3 regions of the Bacillus sp. T-10(2022) genome follow, and region 2 is predicted to be linked to each of the others. Evidence: riboswitches for the same ligand, from Rfam matches in the RefSeq annotation. Region 2 holds a riboswitch; each other region holds the start of a gene.

Region 1 (5,757 bases), 1.4 Mb from region 2:
GTCCTGAAAATCAGGGGCGAGAAGGGTACGAAAGTGGATCTATCCATCTCAAGAGCTGGTGAGTCGGAACCGATTGAGCTCACCATTAAACGGGACACAATTCCGATTGAGACGGTTTATGCGGAAATGCTTGATGATGGAGTTGCCAAGATTCAAGTGACCAGTTTTTCCGAACATACAGTCCAAGAGCTGAAAACGGCGCTTGAAGAAATGTCGAAGAAGGATATGAAGGGTCTCGTATTGGATTTGCGGGGAAACCCGGGGGGACTGCTTGATCAAGCAATAGAAATGGCAAGCCTGTTCATACCTAATGGGGAAGTGGTTCTTCAAGTTGAGGAGCGCAGCGGGAAAAAACAAGTCTATAAATCGGAGAATGATGGAGAACTGAAAATCCCGGTAGTCGTGTTGATTGATGACGGAAGTGCCAGTGCTTCTGAAATCGTTGCAGCGGCTGTCAGTGAATCTGCGGACATTCCATTGATTGGTGTCAAGTCATTTGGGAAAGGGACAGTGCAGACTGCCGAAGACTTTGAAGATGGATCTAACTTCAAATATACGGCAGCTAAATGGTTGACTCCTGAAGGCAATTGGATTCATAAAAAAGGGATCAAGCCGGATATTACTGTGAAGCTTCCTGGTTATGCCAGCCTTCCGTACATTTCGCCCGATAAGGAATTGAAAGCATCTGATTCTTCGAGTGAAGTGAAAGCTGCTGAAGAGATGCTGAAGGAAGCGGGACATGATCCGGGTAAGGTAGATGGATTCTTTGATGAAGCAACAACGAATGCGGTCACAGCATTCCAAAGGGAACAAAAAATTAAAGAAACTGGCACCATTAAAGATGATACTACCGTGAAATTGATGCAGGTCATCCAGGAGAAAATCCTTAAGAATGACACACAAGTGAAAAAGGCGGTAGAAGTATTAAAGAAAGAAATCAATAAATGATTTTGCCCGAATAGCCTGTCAGCGATTATCGTTGGCAGGCTTTTTTTGTCGTTTAATGCATAGGATTCCAATATTAGGCAGAGAATAGGGGTAATTTTCCGATGAGGTGAGGTAATGAGAGAAAAGGTATTGTTCATAAATCTATTGATCTTGATTCTGGCAGGCTGCACTTATGCCCCTTTACCCAAACAAAATGGAAATGCAGGTACGGAAAAAAAACTAACCAAAGAAGAGAACCAGGAAAGTGTGAAAACATTTCTGTTAATTGGTGTTGATACAAGGGGAGAGGAAAAATCTCGATCAGATGCGATTATACTGGCAAAATACTTTCCTGAGCAGGAAAAACTGAAGCTGGCTTCGATTATGCGTGATAGTTATGTGAAAATCCCCGGGAATAAATCAGGATATAACAAAATAAATGCAGCTTATTATTATGGTGGAAGGGAACTTCTCAAGAAAACCATACAGGAAAACTTTGGTGTCAAGGTCGATCATGTAGCGGTAATTGACTTTCAGGGATTCGTGAAGATGGTCGATTTACTTGCACCTGAGGGGGTAGCGGTGAATGTGGACCAGGAAATCATTGATGATATGAGCATTCAAGCAAGCGTCGGTAAAAATGTTTTACATGGGGAGGAAATATTGAAATATGTCCGTTTTAGACATGACGATGAAAGTGATTTTGGAAGGGTTGAGCGTCAACAAGAAGTAATGGTTCAATTAAAAACAGCGTTTATAAATCAAATCTCGTCCTTCGAAGGGATGGCAGCCCTTCCTAATATAATCGAACAAGGACTCTCGTACTTGGATACAGATATTGGACTGAAAACAATAATGGAAATGGGTCCAAAAGCCGTCTTCCATACACCGGACACCGTCGAAACCTTAAGGGTTCCAGTGGAAGGAAGCTTTAAAGATGAAATATATCCCCAGTCCGGAGCAGTTTTGGAAATAGACTACACTAAAAATAAGAAGGCACTTCAGGAGTTCTTTTCCAAAAAATAAAAATTGTATTGTGGACCTCGCAAGAATAATCACAAAAACGAGAGGGATACGAAATCCTTCTCGTTTTTTATCATCAATAAAGCAACCTGGATCATTTAACAAAAAGCGGGATGTTTTTAATGAAATCCGGTGTTATGATGCCATTTTCGGTAATGATGCTGGTAATTAGATGATTCGGTGTAACGTCAAAGGCTGGATTGAAAGTCTTCACGTTTTCAGGAGCAATCCTAACACCTTGAATGAAGGTGATTTCCGCTTCATTCCGTTCTTCGATCGGGATGGAAGTACCGGACTCGAGAGTAAGGTCGAATGTGGTTGATGGTGCGGCCACGTAAAAAGGGATACCAAAGTGCTTGGCTAATATGGCCAATCCCAATGTCCCGATTTTATTGGCTGTATCTCCATTAGCCGCAATTCTGTCGGCACCGACGATGATTCCATTTATTCCTTTCTGGTGAATCGTATGGGCAGCCATATTATCAGAAATTAATGTGACATCCACCCCCGCTTGCATCAATTCCCAAGCAGTCAAACGCGCCCCTTGCAGGACAGGCCTGGTTTCACATGCATACACTTTTAGCGGAAAGTCCTTTTCTTTAGCCAGGTGGAAGGGAGCCAAAGCTGTGCCATACCGAGCCGTGGCAATTCCCCCAGCGTTGCAATGCGTTAGAATGGAATCTCCTCTAGTGAATAAGGATAAACCATGTTCCCCGATTTTCCTGCACATTTCTTCATCTTCAGCAAAGATGGCTTTAGCCTCCGATACAAGTGCTTCCTTGGCAGTTGAAATGCTTTGCGTAGCTTGCAGAGTATTTTCCATCCTCCTTAACGCCCAAAAAAGGTTGACAGCAGTTGGCCGTGAAGAGGCGAGTTTTTCAATATGCCTCGCTACATTTTTCTTGAATTCCGCTAATTCAGCGGTTGTTTCCTGTTTGGCACCAAGTGCAACACCAAATGCTGCCGTCAGTCCAATTGCTGGGGCACCGCGAACTTTTAATGTCAAAATGCTGTCATATACATCATCAACAGAATGAAGTTCAATAAATTCAGTTATGGAAGGCAGGGCTTGTTGATTTAATAATGTAATATGGGAATCAGCCCATTGTACCGAATAAGGTAATGGTGCTAGTTTTGTCATGTGCAGGTCTCCTTTTAAATGGTTGAATAAGATGGCAGTGTACGTTGCTTCAACGCTTCAATTACAGCTGGAACATCCAATTCTTCTCGTTTTTTAATTAAAAAAGCACCAATTTCCAATGTAGCCGTTTTGGCAGCGATCCTTGTTTCTTTATCTTCAATGACATTTAAATCGGCAACATGGGAAAGTCCGATGGTTCGCCGAATCATTTCACAGCCGGCAAAGCCGAATGCATCTTTTTTGAATTTTGTCAGTAAATAAGGCAGATAACCTTTCACATGGCGAAATGGGCTTTTATTTTGGCCTTCCCATAATTCGGAATAAGTTTCTTCAAAGGCATTCCAAAATTCATTAAGGTGTGTGAAAATCTCTTCCTTTCCAGCGCTATTACGTGTGACTGCCTGAAAGAGAAGGTTGGCGGTGTATTGACCAAGGTCAAAACCAACTGGACCATAAAAAGCGAATTCCGGATCGATAACCTTTGTTTCAGTTTCACTTGCAAATATACTTCCAGTATGTAAATCACCATGAAGCAAGGCTTCCTGCTCGGTTTCAAAGCTTTGTTTCAGCTTAGCGACCTCAAGGATCACTTCTTTATCATTCCATATATTTTTGGCGGCATCTGTCAATTCCACCTCGAAATCTCCCGGGAGTTCCTCAAAAAATGGATCCGTGAAAATAAAGACCTCAGTGATTTTGCAGAGTTCGGGATTCGTGAAATGTCGGGCCACTTCCTTTTTCGCAGAGGGTTCTAAATGATAATCGGATGTATAAAATGCCGTTTTCGCAACATATTCACCAATATGCTGAGAAAGCAATGGGTATGAATCTCCTTCGATCAATCCTGTTCTAACGATTTTCAAGTGCGATAAATCCTCCATGACCGTGATGGCAAGCTGTTCATCAGAATAATAGACTTGCGGTACGAATTCTGGGCAATAACTTCTGAAATGAATCAACGCATTCGCCTCAATCGCAGCTCTTTTCAATGTCAGCGGCCAGCTTTCGCCAAGTACCTTGGCATAAGGGACCGCTTGTTTAATTATAATTCCTTTATTTGTGACTGTGTCTGTAATATGAAAAACATAATTTAAGTTTCCATCGCCGATTTCTTTACATGTTAAACTTGCATCCGCATTGACCAACCCAAGTTTTTTTGCAAGGGTTATAGCTGTTTCGTTTGTCAATCTCTTAAAATTTGAATGGTTTTGAGTCATTCTTTTCCCCTCCGGATTCAAAATAAGAATAAAAAAGCCTCTTTCATATAGAAAGAGGCAGAAGTTTTGGCTTCGGACCTCTTATCTTCCAGAATATGAATTCTGGTGGAATTAGCACCGTGCTCTGTGGATTTTATAATCCGGCGGTGAATCCGCCCCATTTCACAATGGTATTACAGTCGGTTGCTGGGCTTCATAGGGCCTTTATCCCTCAGCCTGCTCTTGATAAGAGTAAATGTTTTCTGAAATTTTAATCTTCGGGAAAATAATATCAACTTTTTAAATAGTTTGTCAATGGGTAAATTAATAAAAATCAGGACGACGATCTTCGAATACAGGTATTTTGTTACGTGCATCCGAAACTTTATTGAAGTCCAAGGTGCCTGTCAGGAGTTCGTTTCCTTCTCCGGCTTCACTTATGATATTTCCCCAAGGATCAATTATCAAGGAATGACCGGCAAATATATTATTGACATCAGAGCCTGAGCGATTAACGGCTACAACATAGGCTTGGTTCTCGATGGCACGGCTAATCAATAAGGCTCTCCAGTGATCGAGTCTCGGCTTTGGCCATTCAGCCGTAACGAATAGAACTTCGGCGCCTTTAGCGGTATGGGCTCGCTGCCATTCAGGGAAACGGATGTCATAACAAATGAAACCAGCACATATTTTTTCATCAAGAGTAAATAAACCATCCTTTTCTCCTGGCTTCAGGAAATGATGTTCATCCATTAACTGAAATAAGTGAAGCTTATCATATTCTTTTATGAGATTTCCCTGTTTATCGATGATGATCATGGTGTTATAGATTCCCTTGCTCGTTTTTTTCGCAATGGAACCGCCTACGATGTGAATCTCGTGTTTCCTTGCCTGTGTTTTAAGAAATTCAATCGTTTTTTCGGCCTCTTGATCAGCAATCTCATTTAACCTGCTTAAGTCGTATCCGGTTGTCCAAAGCTCTGGTAAAATGACGATATCGGGTTCCGACCGTGCTGCTTTTTCCAACCATTGTTCGGCAACCTGAAAATTGATATCCGGTTGCCCGAATGGCTATATCCATTTGAATACAAGCTATTTTCCACTTCATCGTTTAAAACCCCCATATGTAAAAAATGCTTTACAAGACTATGATAAACATATATCATTTGTGACTAGAATTTCAAGAAATTTCAGAGAAGGTGTATAAAATGGTGCAATTCGAAAAATCCAGACAGCTTCAGGACCTGCCTAAGCAGTTTTTTGCCTCACTAGTCGCAAAAGTCAATGCCATCACGGAGCAAGGACATGATGTCATTAATTTAGGCCAGGGAAATCCTGATCAGCCGACTCCAGACCATATCGTGAAAAGCTTGCAGTCTGCCGCTGAAAAAACGATTAATCATAAATATTCGCCATTTCGGGGGCATCAATATTTAAAAGATGCTGCTGCCGTCTTTTATGAACGTGAAT
Region 2 (5,757 bases):
ATTGCCCAATACTCCTGGAATCGTACCGTTGTATTCAGGTGTTACCCACAAGACTGCATCTGCTTCGGCCACTTTACTTTTAAATTCTTTTACAACTAATGGAGGGTCATTTTCAATATCTTGATCATAAAAAGGTAAATCCCGAATGTTCAAGATTTCGAGATCGAACCGATCTTGATATCTAGATTGAATATATTTGGCAAGCTTAAGGTTGTAAGACTCTTTACGGATACTTCCCACTATTGCAACAACTTTCATCTTCAATACCTCCAATGATTTTTATAATGGATAATCATGTAAATATGTTCCACTTACCTATTATAATTGGAATATAAATGAAAGGGAAAAAGGATGCTTGGGAAAAAGTTGAGTTGGAGCTGAATAAACAAAATTCCTCTCGAACATTCATACCCTGCAAAGTTAGACTCAAAAATTATATGTGCCTACCCAATCCCCATTACTAGACCTCTCCCAACAATATTGCATTTGTTTTTAATTTAATATTATGGCCATTCCTATAGGGATTAAGGCAAAATCCTTTCAGAAAAAATGAAATAAGACGCTTGTAAAAGTAAATAATGAAATATCATAAAAAGTGTAAGTAAAATGAGTTTATTTGCTTGATAACTATTTCACTAAAATAATAGGGGTGGGTAAAGTTGATCTTTCGGACCATTGATACGGACAAAGACAAAGATATTATCGTTAAATTCAGGAAAGATTCCTTTGTTGTAAGTTTTGGAACTGAAGCTGGTTTTGGAGATGAAAATACATATCTGCAACGAATGGAAGAAAGGGTCCGCAAATTTCCTGGGGGACAGGTGATCCTTGAAAATGACCAAGTACCGATTGGACAAATGGAACTTCGAATTCGGGGGTATGAAGGAACTGAGATCGGCTATGTAGATCTATTTTATCTTATTCCCGAATATCGCAGTAAAGGCCTTGGCAAGGAATTGGTTCGCTATGCAGAAAACTTTTTCAGGCAATTTAATGTATCCGAATACCATTTAAGGGTTTCTCCGGATAATCAAAGGGCGATTCGTTTATATACGAATTCAGGCATGATGAAGATAAGGGAGGAAAGTCAAAAACACCTTGTATGGAGAATGAGCAAATCAATATAAAATATAATTTTTAATTATATTAATATAATTAAAAATTATCAATTCACTATACTGTGAAAATATTTTAAACGGTGAAAAATATGGTTGACTTTAGAGAAATTAGAATATATAGTGAAGGACATAATTAAATATAACGTTAATTCTTATCAAGAGATGTGGAGGGACTTGGCCCTATGATACCTCGGCAGCGGGTTTTTACTTTTGTAAAAATACTGTGCTAATTCCAACGGACGAAAGTTTGAAAGATAAGAAGGAGCTTTTCTTAGATAATTAAATTAAGAGTTTACTCTTTTTTATGTCTAAAAGAGGCCTCTTCTGTCTGACGACGGAAGAGGCCTCTTTTGTTTATTCAAAATGTATATGGTTATTTGGAGAATTGGTGCAATTACTCGTGAGTTTCGAATTTAACCCTATCATTATGAAACTTTGCAAAGCTCTTCTCACTGGATAATGAATTCGTACAAATAAACAACATGGGGGAGATTGGATGATTGAGTTTCAAAATGTTAAAAAGGTTTATCAAACAAAGAAACAGACTGTCGAGGCTTTGAAGGGCATTAATTTGACAGTGGAAAAGGGGGATATATTCGGTGTAGTCGGTTATAGCGGGGCCGGAAAGAGTACGTTGATCAGGCTGGTCAACTTGCTTGAAGATCCTTCAGATGGTTCGGTGATTGTTGGGGGCAAGGATTTAATCAAATTAAGCCAGAAGGAATTACGGGTAGAAAAGAAAAAAATCGGGATGATTTTTCAGCATTTCAACTTGCTAAACTCCAAGACTGTTTTTGATAACATTGCTATGCCGCTGGTTTTATCGGGAACTCCGGCTAAGGAAATCAAAAACCGTGTAGGCGAGCTGTTGGAGTTCGTTGGCTTATCGAGCAAGGCGAAGAGTTATCCGGATCAATTATCGGGAGGTCAAAAGCAGCGGATCGGCATTGCGAGAGCTTTGGCTACGAATCCATCGATCTTATTGTGTGATGAAGCTACGTCGGCATTGGATCCACAAACAACGAGTGCCGTTCTGCAGCTCTTAAAGAAAATTAATAAAGAATACAATATTACCATTCTGCTAATCACTCATGAGATGTCTGTCATCAGGGAAATTTGCAATAAGGTAGCGGTCATGGAGGGCGGATGCGTCGTTGAACAAGGTTCGGTTTTCGAAGTGTTTGCGAAGCCGCAAACGGATATTGCAAAAAACTTCGTGAGAACGGTCATACATGACGAAATTCCACAAAGTTTCCTAAAAAGCATAGGATCCCATATCCCGATTATTTGGAAAATTAATTTTATTGGGACTACTTCGGGTACTCCTTTACTTTCAACGATCTCGAAGAAATATGACGTTCATTTAAGTGTTTTATCAGCCAATATTTCTGAAATTCAGGAAACGCCTTTCGGGAATTTGATCATCGAAGTGACAGGGAACAAAAATGAGGTGGATAAGGCTTATCAATATATTAAAGATGAGGGGATTCTCGTCCAGGAGGTGCAGATAAATGGGTAATACGCTTTGGGGAATGGAAATTACAGCAGAGCAGTTGTTGACAGCTTTCGGTGACACACTTTATATGGTAGCCATTTCATTGGTGTTTTCCGGATTGATCGGGCTTCCGCTCGGTATCCTGCTTGTCATTACAAGAAAGGGTCACATCCTGGAGAATAAATGGATTTTTAATGTATTGAACCCGATCATCAATATATTGCGGTCGGTTCCTTTCATCATCTTGCTTGTAGCAGTTATTCCGCTTACCAGAATGATTGTAGGCAGTGCGATCGGAATGAATGCGGCCATTGTTCCGCTAATCTTTTACGCGGCTCCTTATATTGCCCGGCTTGTTGAGAACTCCCTGTTGGAAGTGGACAAAGGGATCATCGAGGCCGCTCAGGCGATGGGTGCGACGACATGGCAAATCATTTATCGCTTTTTGATTCCCGAGGGACTTAGTTCGTTGATCCTAACATTTACAACAGCGACTATCGGGCTTGTTGGAGCTACGGCCATGGCAGGTGCCGTCGGGGCAGGCGGGGTCGGGGATCTAGCTTTGGCTTACGGTTATCAAAGGTTCGATACGATGACGATGGTCGTCACAGTAGCGGCGCTCGTGATCATCGTTCAATTATTGCAATCCACCGGGAATTTTATTTCAAGAAAAATCAGAAGAAGATAAAAATAACAGGAGGTAGGAGAAATGAAGAAAATCTTATTAACGATCATAGTATTGGCATTGGCCATAGTGTCTGCAGCATGCGGGAAAGAAGAAGGTGTATCAGGCGTTTCGGATGATGTGAAAACAGTGAAAGTCGGTGTCAGCAGCGGGGATACGAGAACATGGGAATACATTGTCGACATAGCGAAAGAGGAAGGGCTTAATATCGAACTGGTCACTTTCAATGATTATATCCAACCGAACCTTGCGTTAAGTGAAGGTGAAATTGATGCCAATTCATTCCAAACGGTCGCTTACTTCGATGAATTCGTTCAAGACCAAAATCTGAAATTAGAGGCCATCGGGTCGACTGTCATTGCACCTATGGGCCTTTATTCTAAAAAACATAAAGATCTTAAAAGTCTTCCGGATGGCGCTACGATTGCCGTTCCGAATGAAGCAACAAACTTTGGCCGTGCACTACTCCTTCTTCAGGAAGCTGGATTGATTACATTGAAAGAGGAATTCAATGGATCGGGTTCATTGGAAATCATTAGGGAAAATCCGAAAAACTTGAAAATCCAACCTGTTGCTGCAGGCAATACACCTCGTCTATTGGATGATGCCGATGCTTCAGCCATCAATAATAACTTTGCCGTCGAAGCAGGCCTTACTTTAAAAGATTCTTTATTCCATGAAAGTAAAACGGCGAAACCGTATATTAATATCATTGCAGTTAAAAAGGGTAATTCCGATCGTCCTGAGTTGCAGAAATTAGTGGAGCTTTATCAATCGAAAGAAGTGGAAGCGTTCATCAAAAAAACGTTTAAAGGAAACACCATTCCTGCATATGTTTCTGTAGATGAATTAGTGAATTACCAGGATGCTTGGACAAAACCAGCTAATGAAAAGTAATGGATCGATTCAAGAAAAAGGGGAGATTAAGAGTATGGCGAGAGAATTAGTGCAAAAGCAGCATCGGCAGATTATTGAAGATCACATCGACCTTCATTCCAAATTATATATCGAAACGAGTCAAGCCATTCATGCTAAACCCGAAATTGGGAATCAAGAATTCTTCGCTTCGGATACATTAACAGGAATACTTCGAAATGAAGGATTTGAAGTGACCCGCAATATAGCCGGACATGAAACAGGATTCATCGCCAAAAAAACCTCTTCAAAGAAAGGTCCCACAATTGCCTTTTTAGCCGAGTATGATGCATTGCCGGGTTTGGGTCATGCTTGCGGCCATAATATCATCGGCACAACGAGTGTTGCAGCAGGCATTTCTTTGGCACAAGTACTGGAGGAAACGGGCGGAGAGGTGATTGTTTTCGGAACACCGGCTGAAGAGGGCGGGCCGAATGGAAGTGCAAAAGGCAGCTTTGTGAAGCACGGTCTATTTGATGGGGTGGATGCGGCCATCCTTATCCATCCAGGCGGGCAAACGCGTGTCACAAGTCCATTTTTGGCAGTCGATCCCCTTGATTTTCATTTTTACGGAAAGTCAGCACATGCAGCAGCTGCACCTGAAGAAGGCGTGAATGCACTTGACGCGGTGATTCAGCTGTTCAATGGCATTAATGCTTTGCGCCAGCAGCTCCCAGCCGAGGTCAAGATTCACGGAATCATTACCAATGGCGGGGAAGCGCCTAACATCATTCCTGAATATGCTTCCGCCAGGTTTTACATTAGAGCAACAACATGGAAACTTTGCCAAGAAGTGTCCAATAAAATACGTGCTGTTGCCGAAGGGGCAGCACTTGCCACAGGAAGCACGGTTAAAGTTGAACGTTTCCAAAATGAAGTGCTCGATTTTATGATTAATCCAGTTCTGGATGAACTGTTAAAAGAAGAGCTCGCTCAATTAGGGGAAGCTGTGGCTCCTCGAAAAGAGAGTGGCTTTGGCTCGACGGATGCAGGTAATGTAAGCCATGTAGTGCCGACAGCACATCCTTATATAAAAATTGGACATGATGGGCTGATTGCCCATACGAATGAATTCCGCGACTGTGCCAAATCTCCTGCTGGAGACAAAGCCATCCTGACCGGGGCAAAAGCTCTTGCACTTACAGGTTATAAATTGTTTACGGATAAAGACCTGTTGGATAAAGTGAAAGCAGCATTTTATGAAGCGAAGCAAAAATAAATAAGATGCAGGAAAAAAATTGTTGACTGCGGATCTCATAGTGAGTATTATAAAAATAACAATACCGAGTAATTGAATAGGAATTATAGGTTAATTGACCGGAAAACCGGAGACTTTTCTTTCATGTAAAGAGGTGTCTCCGGTTTTTTTGTGAATGGGCAAGTCGAAAGATTCTCTTTCAATACATCCTAAAAAGGGGGATTTATCATGGGGATATTATTACGTAAAGCGATTGAGAAAAAAAGAAACTTTCTAATCAACAAGTTGATTAACAAGGGAGTTTATAAAAAGAATGACATCCATCTTTTTGAATTAACCTTAACCG
Region 3 (5,757 bases), 1.4 Mb from region 2:
GCCGCAGTGTTTATTGAATCCGGGTGATACGATCCTTGTTCCGGATCCCGGCTATCCGGATTATCTTTCCGGTGTTGTTTTAGCCCAGGCAAAGACCGAATTCATGCCCTTGACAGAAGAAAATGATTTTCTTCCAAAATACAGTGACATACATAAAGAAGTACTTGATAAAGCGAAAATGATGTTCTTGAACTATCCGAACAATCCCACAGGTGCTTCTGCAACTGAAAGTTTCTTTGATGAGACCGTCTCTTTTGCAAAAGAGCATTCAATTTGTGTGGTCCACGACTTCGCTTATGGAGCGATAGGATTCGACGGTAAAAAACCGGTAAGCTATCTCCAGTCAGAGGGAGCGAAGGAAATAGGAATAGAAATATACACACTATCGAAAACATACAATATGGCAGGGTGGAGAGTCGGCTTCGCAGTGGGGAATAAGAGTGTCATAGAAGCTCTTGAACTATTACAAGACCATCTTTATGTGAGTCTCTTCCCGGCGATACAAGAAGCTGCGGCAAGCGCTTTGCTTGACTCGCAGAGCTGTGTAGAGCAGTTAGTGCAGATGTACGAGGGGCGAAGGAATGTTTTCATTGAGGGATTGAGGGCAATCGGCTGGGATGTCAAAGCTCCTGCGGCATCATTTTTTGCCTGGCTCAAAGTACCTAAAGGTTTTACGTCCGAGCGTTTTGCAGACTATTTATTAACGCATGCCCACGTTGCTGTTGCCGCAGGAAATGGATTCGGTGAATTTGGCGAAGGATACGTCAGGGTAGGGCTGCTGACTTCGGAAGATCGGCTGAAAGAGGCTGTGGAACGGATAAGTAGATTAAAATTATTTTAACCACAATGATATATCCGATTAATTCACCCTTAAATAGTTAAAACTTATTGACAAAGTAGGGATTACCTGTCAGAATACAAAATAAATTCTTAATCTTTCGATACTTGGATGCAAATTTATATATCAGCGTTTTCTTATTTTGAGCAGGTGGAGGGACTAGCCCTATGAAGCCCCAGCAACCGACCGTAATTCCATTGTAAAATGGGGCGGAATTCTTCGCCGGATTTTTCTTGAAATCCACAAGGCACGGTGCTAATTCTTGCAGCCAATGGCTGGGAGATAAGAAGATGGCTTTTTAAAGCCTCTTCTTTATGAAGGGGCTTTTTCCATTTTGAGACCAGTTCAGGTTAATGACATCGAGAGTTTACTAACGTGATATAGGAGTGATCAAATGAGCGAGATAGTCGCTACATATTTAATTCATGATTCTAAGGGAAATCATGAGAAAAAAGCAGAGAGCATTGCCTTGGGATTGACTGTCGGAACATGGACGGACCTGCCCCATTTGGTCCAGAAACAACTGGAAAAACATAAGGGACGCGTCGTATCGGTGACACCACTTTCTGAAGAAGAGAGGGCAAACAGCTACTTTAATCGTAAAGTATACCGTTCGCTTATTAAAATTGCCTATCCGGCAAGGAATTTCTCCAATGATTTACCTGCAATCCTCACGACGGTCTTCGGCAAACTTTCATTGGATGGAGAAATAAAACTTATCGACTTGGATTTTGTCGGTGATATTCAAAAAGCCTTTCCAGGGCCGCAATTTGGCATTGAAGGCATTAGGGAAAAGGTTGGCGTATATAACCGGCCCCTGGTGATGAGCATCTTTAAAGGTGTATTAGGAAGAGACCTAACATTCCATAATGAGCAACTGAGGCAACAAGCATTAGGAGGTGTCGACCTAGTTAAAGATGATGAGATCCTCTTCGACCAGGACCTGACTCCATTTTTCGATAGAATAAAAACGGGAAAAAGAATATTGAATGAAGTCTATGAAACCACTGGCCACCGAACTTTATATGCTGTCAATCTATCAGGGAAAACATTTGAATTATTGGATAAAGCAGAGCAAGCAGCTGATGCAGGGGCAGATGCCTTGTTGTTCAACGTTCATACATATGGTTTGGATGTATTGCAGGCCTTGAGTGAACATGATCGTATCAAGCTGCCGATCATGGCGCACCCCGCATATAGCGGGGCATTGGCAGCTTCATCATTTTATGGGGTCGGCTATCCATTATTGCTTGGTAAATTAGTAAGGTTATCAGGTGCGGATTTATCCTTGTTCCCATCCCCTTATGGAAGTGTCGCACTTGAAAAAAAGGAAACCTTGGCGATTGCTGAAGCTCTGACAAAAGATGAACTTTCATGGAAAAAAGCTTTCCCTGTTCCTTCTGCTGGCATTCATCCGGGCATGGTTCCGGACCTAATCAAGGATTTTGGAATCGATAGTGTGATTAATGCCGGAGGTGGAATTCACGGGCATCCTGATGGAGCAGAGGGCGGGGCAAAGGCTTTCCGTTCTGCTGTAGAAGCCGTACTGGCAGGAAAGGACCTATCTGAAGCGGCGCTTGAGAATGAAACACTAAAAAAAGCTCTTGTGTTATGGGGAGGCCTATAAGAAATAATGAAACCGATCATCTTTTGTGATTTTGACGGAACGATCACCAACACGGATAATATCATTTCAATCATGAAGAAATTTGCGCCTCCGGAATGGGAAGCGTTGAAAGACGGTGTCCTTCAGCAAAAAATCAGTATATCTTCAGGAGTAGGGGATATGTTTTCCCTGCTTGATAGCGGCTTGAAGGATGACATCATCCAATATGTAAGAAAGACGGCCGGCATTCGTCCAGGGTTTTATGAATTCGTTGAGTATACGAAACAAGCCAACATCCCTTTATATATTGTAAGCGGGGGCATGGATTTTTTCATTGCACCGCTTTTAAATGATATCTTGCCAACAGAGTCCGTTTATTGCAACCATGCATTTTTTGATAAGGAAAAGATTTATATTGAGTGGCCACATACTTGTGATGATCAATGTAATAATGATTGCGGTTGCTGCAAGCCATCCATTATGAGGGAAATTACGGGTGCGGAAGATTTTAAATTCGTTATTGGAGATTCGGTAACGGATTTTGAAGCTGCAAAACAGGCCGATTTTGTCATAGCCCGTGACATACTGCTTGAAAAATGCGATAGGGAAGGGATTCCACATCAAGGATTTGAAACGTTTTTTGATGTAATTGATATTTTAAAGCAGCAGAAGGTGGTTAAAGCGTGAACAATCATTCTAAAGAATGGCAGGAGCTGGCAGACATTAAAGCTGAACTGGCCGAAAGGGATTGGTTTATGGGAACTAGCGGGAACTTGTCCATTCGGGAGCCCAAAAGCCCTTTCTTTTATATTACGGCAAGCGGTAAGGATAAAAGGAAGCAATCGGATTCGGACTTTTTACTGGTGGATTTAAAAGGAAAGCCAGTTGAAGAAACGAACCTAAGACCATCGGCCGAAACTTTACTTCATACAGTCATTTACCGGAAAACGAATGCGAACTGTGTACTCCATGTCCATACAGTTGAAAATAATGTGATATCCGAATTGTACGGAGATGAAGGCCAAGTTTCTTTTCGTAATCATGAAATCATTAAAGCAACCGGTCGGTGGGATGAAGATTCGGAACTTCGGATTCCAATCATATATAATCATGCTGACATTCCGCTGTTATCCGATAAGTTCGAGCCACATGTCGAAGAAGACTCTGGCGCCGTGCTGATCCGCAATCATGGTATTACGGTTTGGGGTAAAAGCGGACTCGAAGCAAAGAGAATACTTGAAGCTTGCGAATTTTTATTTCAATATCAACTGTTGCTTAATCAACAAAAGGCGTTTGCAGGTTCTTTAAGATAAACACTCATAGAGGAGGAATGAATGATGGCGACGATCAGATTCCATGAAACAAACGAGGTTATTGAAAACGGTGAACAGGTAAAAGGATTTTTAGAAACACAAGGGGTTATTTATGAGCAGTGGGACATTTCTAAATTACCGGCCCATCTCGTGGAAAAATACGATCTAACAGATGCTGACAAGGAGGAAATCCTTGTAGCATTCCAATCAGAGATAGCGGAAATCTCCGAAAGAAGAGGCTATAAAGCGCATGATATCATCACATTATCCGATGCGAATCCGAACTTGGATCAAATGCTTGAAAACTTTAAGCAGGAACATCACCATGAAGATGATGAAGTGCGTTTCATAGCAGGCGGAACGAGTATCTTTGCCATCGAAGGCAAGGATAAACAGTGGTTTGATGTGCGCCTTAATCCAGGTGATCTTATTAGTGTACCAGAATCAACAAGACATTATTTTACGCTTGCAGAAGATAGGAAAACTGTTGCTGTCCGCATTTTCGTTACAGCGGCAGGATGGGTGCCGATTTACGAAAAAGACGAAGTTCAAGCATGAATCAATGTTGAAAAACCAGCTTAAGGGCTTGGTTCAATTTGTCGACAAAAGGGAAGTCGGAATGGTCTCATCCCTAACCAGGATTTTAAAAAACAAGACCAGATTATCCTTAATGGTTTTTTCCTGTAATCCTTATTGGATTGAAGAAATTTGCGACACTCCTGCCGAATAACTGGCTAGAAAAGACACCACAGGCGCTTGCGCCGAAGAGGCTTGGCAGGCAGTCGGCGGAAAGGGAACGGATTTCTGAAATCGACTGGACATTATTAAATAAAAAACTGCAGTCGAACTCGCTTTTCTTCGAGTTTATCTTCATTCTGAAACAAGCCATCCGGCTTGTTTCATTTTGCAGTCAAAAGCGTTCGGAATGGTCTCATCTCGAACCATGATTTAAAAACAACCAGATTATCCTTAATGGTTTTTTCCTCTAATCTTCATTGGATTGAAGAAATTTGCGACACTCCTGCCGAATAACTGGCTAGCCGAGACACCATAGGAGCTTGCGCCGATGAGGCGTGTCAGACAGTCGGCGGAAAGAGAGCAGATTTCTGAAATCAACTGAACTTTTTAAATAAAACACTGTAGGCAAACTGAGTTTTCATAGAGTTTGCCTACAGTCTGTAACCACGAAGATGGACTCCGTGATTTCAGTTTGGCAACAAAATGGTGTTCGGAGTCCGAATAGTGAGATGAAGGTCAAAAAATCTCGCGAACGCTCGAATATAGTAATCCGGTCTTAATAGTTTTATACTCTAATCCTCATTGGATTGAAGAAATTTGCGACACTCCTGCCGAATAACTGGCTAGCCGAGACCCCACAGACGCTTTCGTCGAGGAGGCTCGGCAGACAGTCGGCGGAAAGGGAGCGGATTTCTGAAATCGACTGGACGTTTTTAAATAAAAAACCTCAGTCGAACTCGCTTTTCTTCGACTTTGTCTATGTCCGAAACCAGCTTACGGGCTGTTTTTTTTTGTGAATCCGGCAAGTGCTTTAGTAAGATAAGTATGATAAAATTTAACCGAATCGAATTTAACCGGATCATAGGAGCAGATAAGAATGAAAACAACCGAAGTGTACATATTGGGCGGCTTTCTCGGCAGCGGGAAAACGACGCTTCTTCGAAATATATTAAAGCAGGAAAGTGACGCGGGCAGAAAAGTGGCCGTGCTTTTAAATGAGCTCGGCAGTGTATCGGTTGACAGCGGACTCATTGGTGATGGGGTGCCTCTGAAGGAGTTGTTTGACGGGTGCATCTGCTGCACAATTCAAGATAAACTGGAGGTTCAGCTTCATGAATTGCTAACCGAAAATGACCTGGATGCGGTTTATATTGAAACGACGGGCGCTGCTCATCCAGTTGAAGTATTGGACGGCATCATGTCACCGATTTTCGCCAAAAGGCTGGAGTATAAAGGGATTATCACGGTGGTCGATTTATTAA

The links. Region 2 has a riboswitch for S-adenosylmethionine ahead of OSJ91_RS23110 (methionine ABC transporter ATP-binding protein). Riboswitches for the same ligand answer to the same signal wherever they lie in the genome.
Region 1: another riboswitch for S-adenosylmethionine. It lies ahead of mtnK (S-methyl-5-thioribose kinase); the one in region 2 lies ahead of OSJ91_RS23110 (methionine ABC transporter ATP-binding protein).
Region 3: another riboswitch for S-adenosylmethionine. It lies ahead of mtnW (2,3-diketo-5-methylthiopentyl-1-phosphate enolase); the one in region 2 lies ahead of OSJ91_RS23110 (methionine ABC transporter ATP-binding protein).

What each region holds. Positions count from the first base shown of each region.
Region 1 is NZ_CP113518.1:3,301,406-3,307,162, reverse strand. It holds gene OSJ91_RS16120 (lmo1851 family serine protease) at 1-948, shown strand, start outside; gene OSJ91_RS16115 (LCP family protein) at 1,063-1,953, shown strand; gene mtnA (S-methyl-5-thioribose-1-phosphate isomerase) at 2,045-3,091, opposite strand; gene mtnK (S-methyl-5-thioribose kinase) at 3,106-4,308, opposite strand; SAM riboswitch class I at 4,387-4,540, opposite strand; partial or broken gene OSJ91_RS16100 (carbon-nitrogen family hydrolase) at 4,612-5,395, opposite strand; gene OSJ91_RS16095 (aminotransferase class I/II-fold pyridoxal phosphate-dependent enzyme) at 5,496-5,757, shown strand, end outside.
Region 2 is NZ_CP113518.1:4,683,806-4,689,562, reverse strand. It holds gene OSJ91_RS23120 (NADPH-dependent FMN reductase) at 1-258, opposite strand, end outside; gene OSJ91_RS23115 (GNAT family N-acetyltransferase) at 660-1,127, shown strand; SAM riboswitch class I at 1,268-1,379, shown strand; gene OSJ91_RS23110 (methionine ABC transporter ATP-binding protein) at 1,615-2,637, shown strand; gene OSJ91_RS23105 (methionine ABC transporter permease) at 2,651-3,301, shown strand; gene OSJ91_RS23100 (MetQ/NlpA family ABC transporter substrate-binding protein) at 3,323-4,195, shown strand; gene OSJ91_RS23095 (M20 family metallopeptidase) at 4,230-5,432, shown strand; gene OSJ91_RS23090 (Fur-regulated basic protein FbpA) at 5,640-5,757, shown strand, end outside.
Region 3 is NZ_CP113518.1:3,295,579-3,301,335, reverse strand. It holds gene OSJ91_RS16095 (aminotransferase class I/II-fold pyridoxal phosphate-dependent enzyme) at 1-841, shown strand, start outside; SAM riboswitch class I at 973-1,127, shown strand; gene mtnW (2,3-diketo-5-methylthiopentyl-1-phosphate enolase) at 1,233-2,465, shown strand; gene OSJ91_RS16085 (2-hydroxy-3-keto-5-methylthiopentenyl-1-phosphate phosphatase) at 2,472-3,131, shown strand; gene OSJ91_RS16080 (methylthioribulose 1-phosphate dehydratase) at 3,128-3,757, shown strand; gene OSJ91_RS16075 (cupin domain-containing protein) at 3,782-4,315, shown strand; gene OSJ91_RS16070 (CobW family GTP-binding protein) at 5,373-5,757, shown strand, end outside.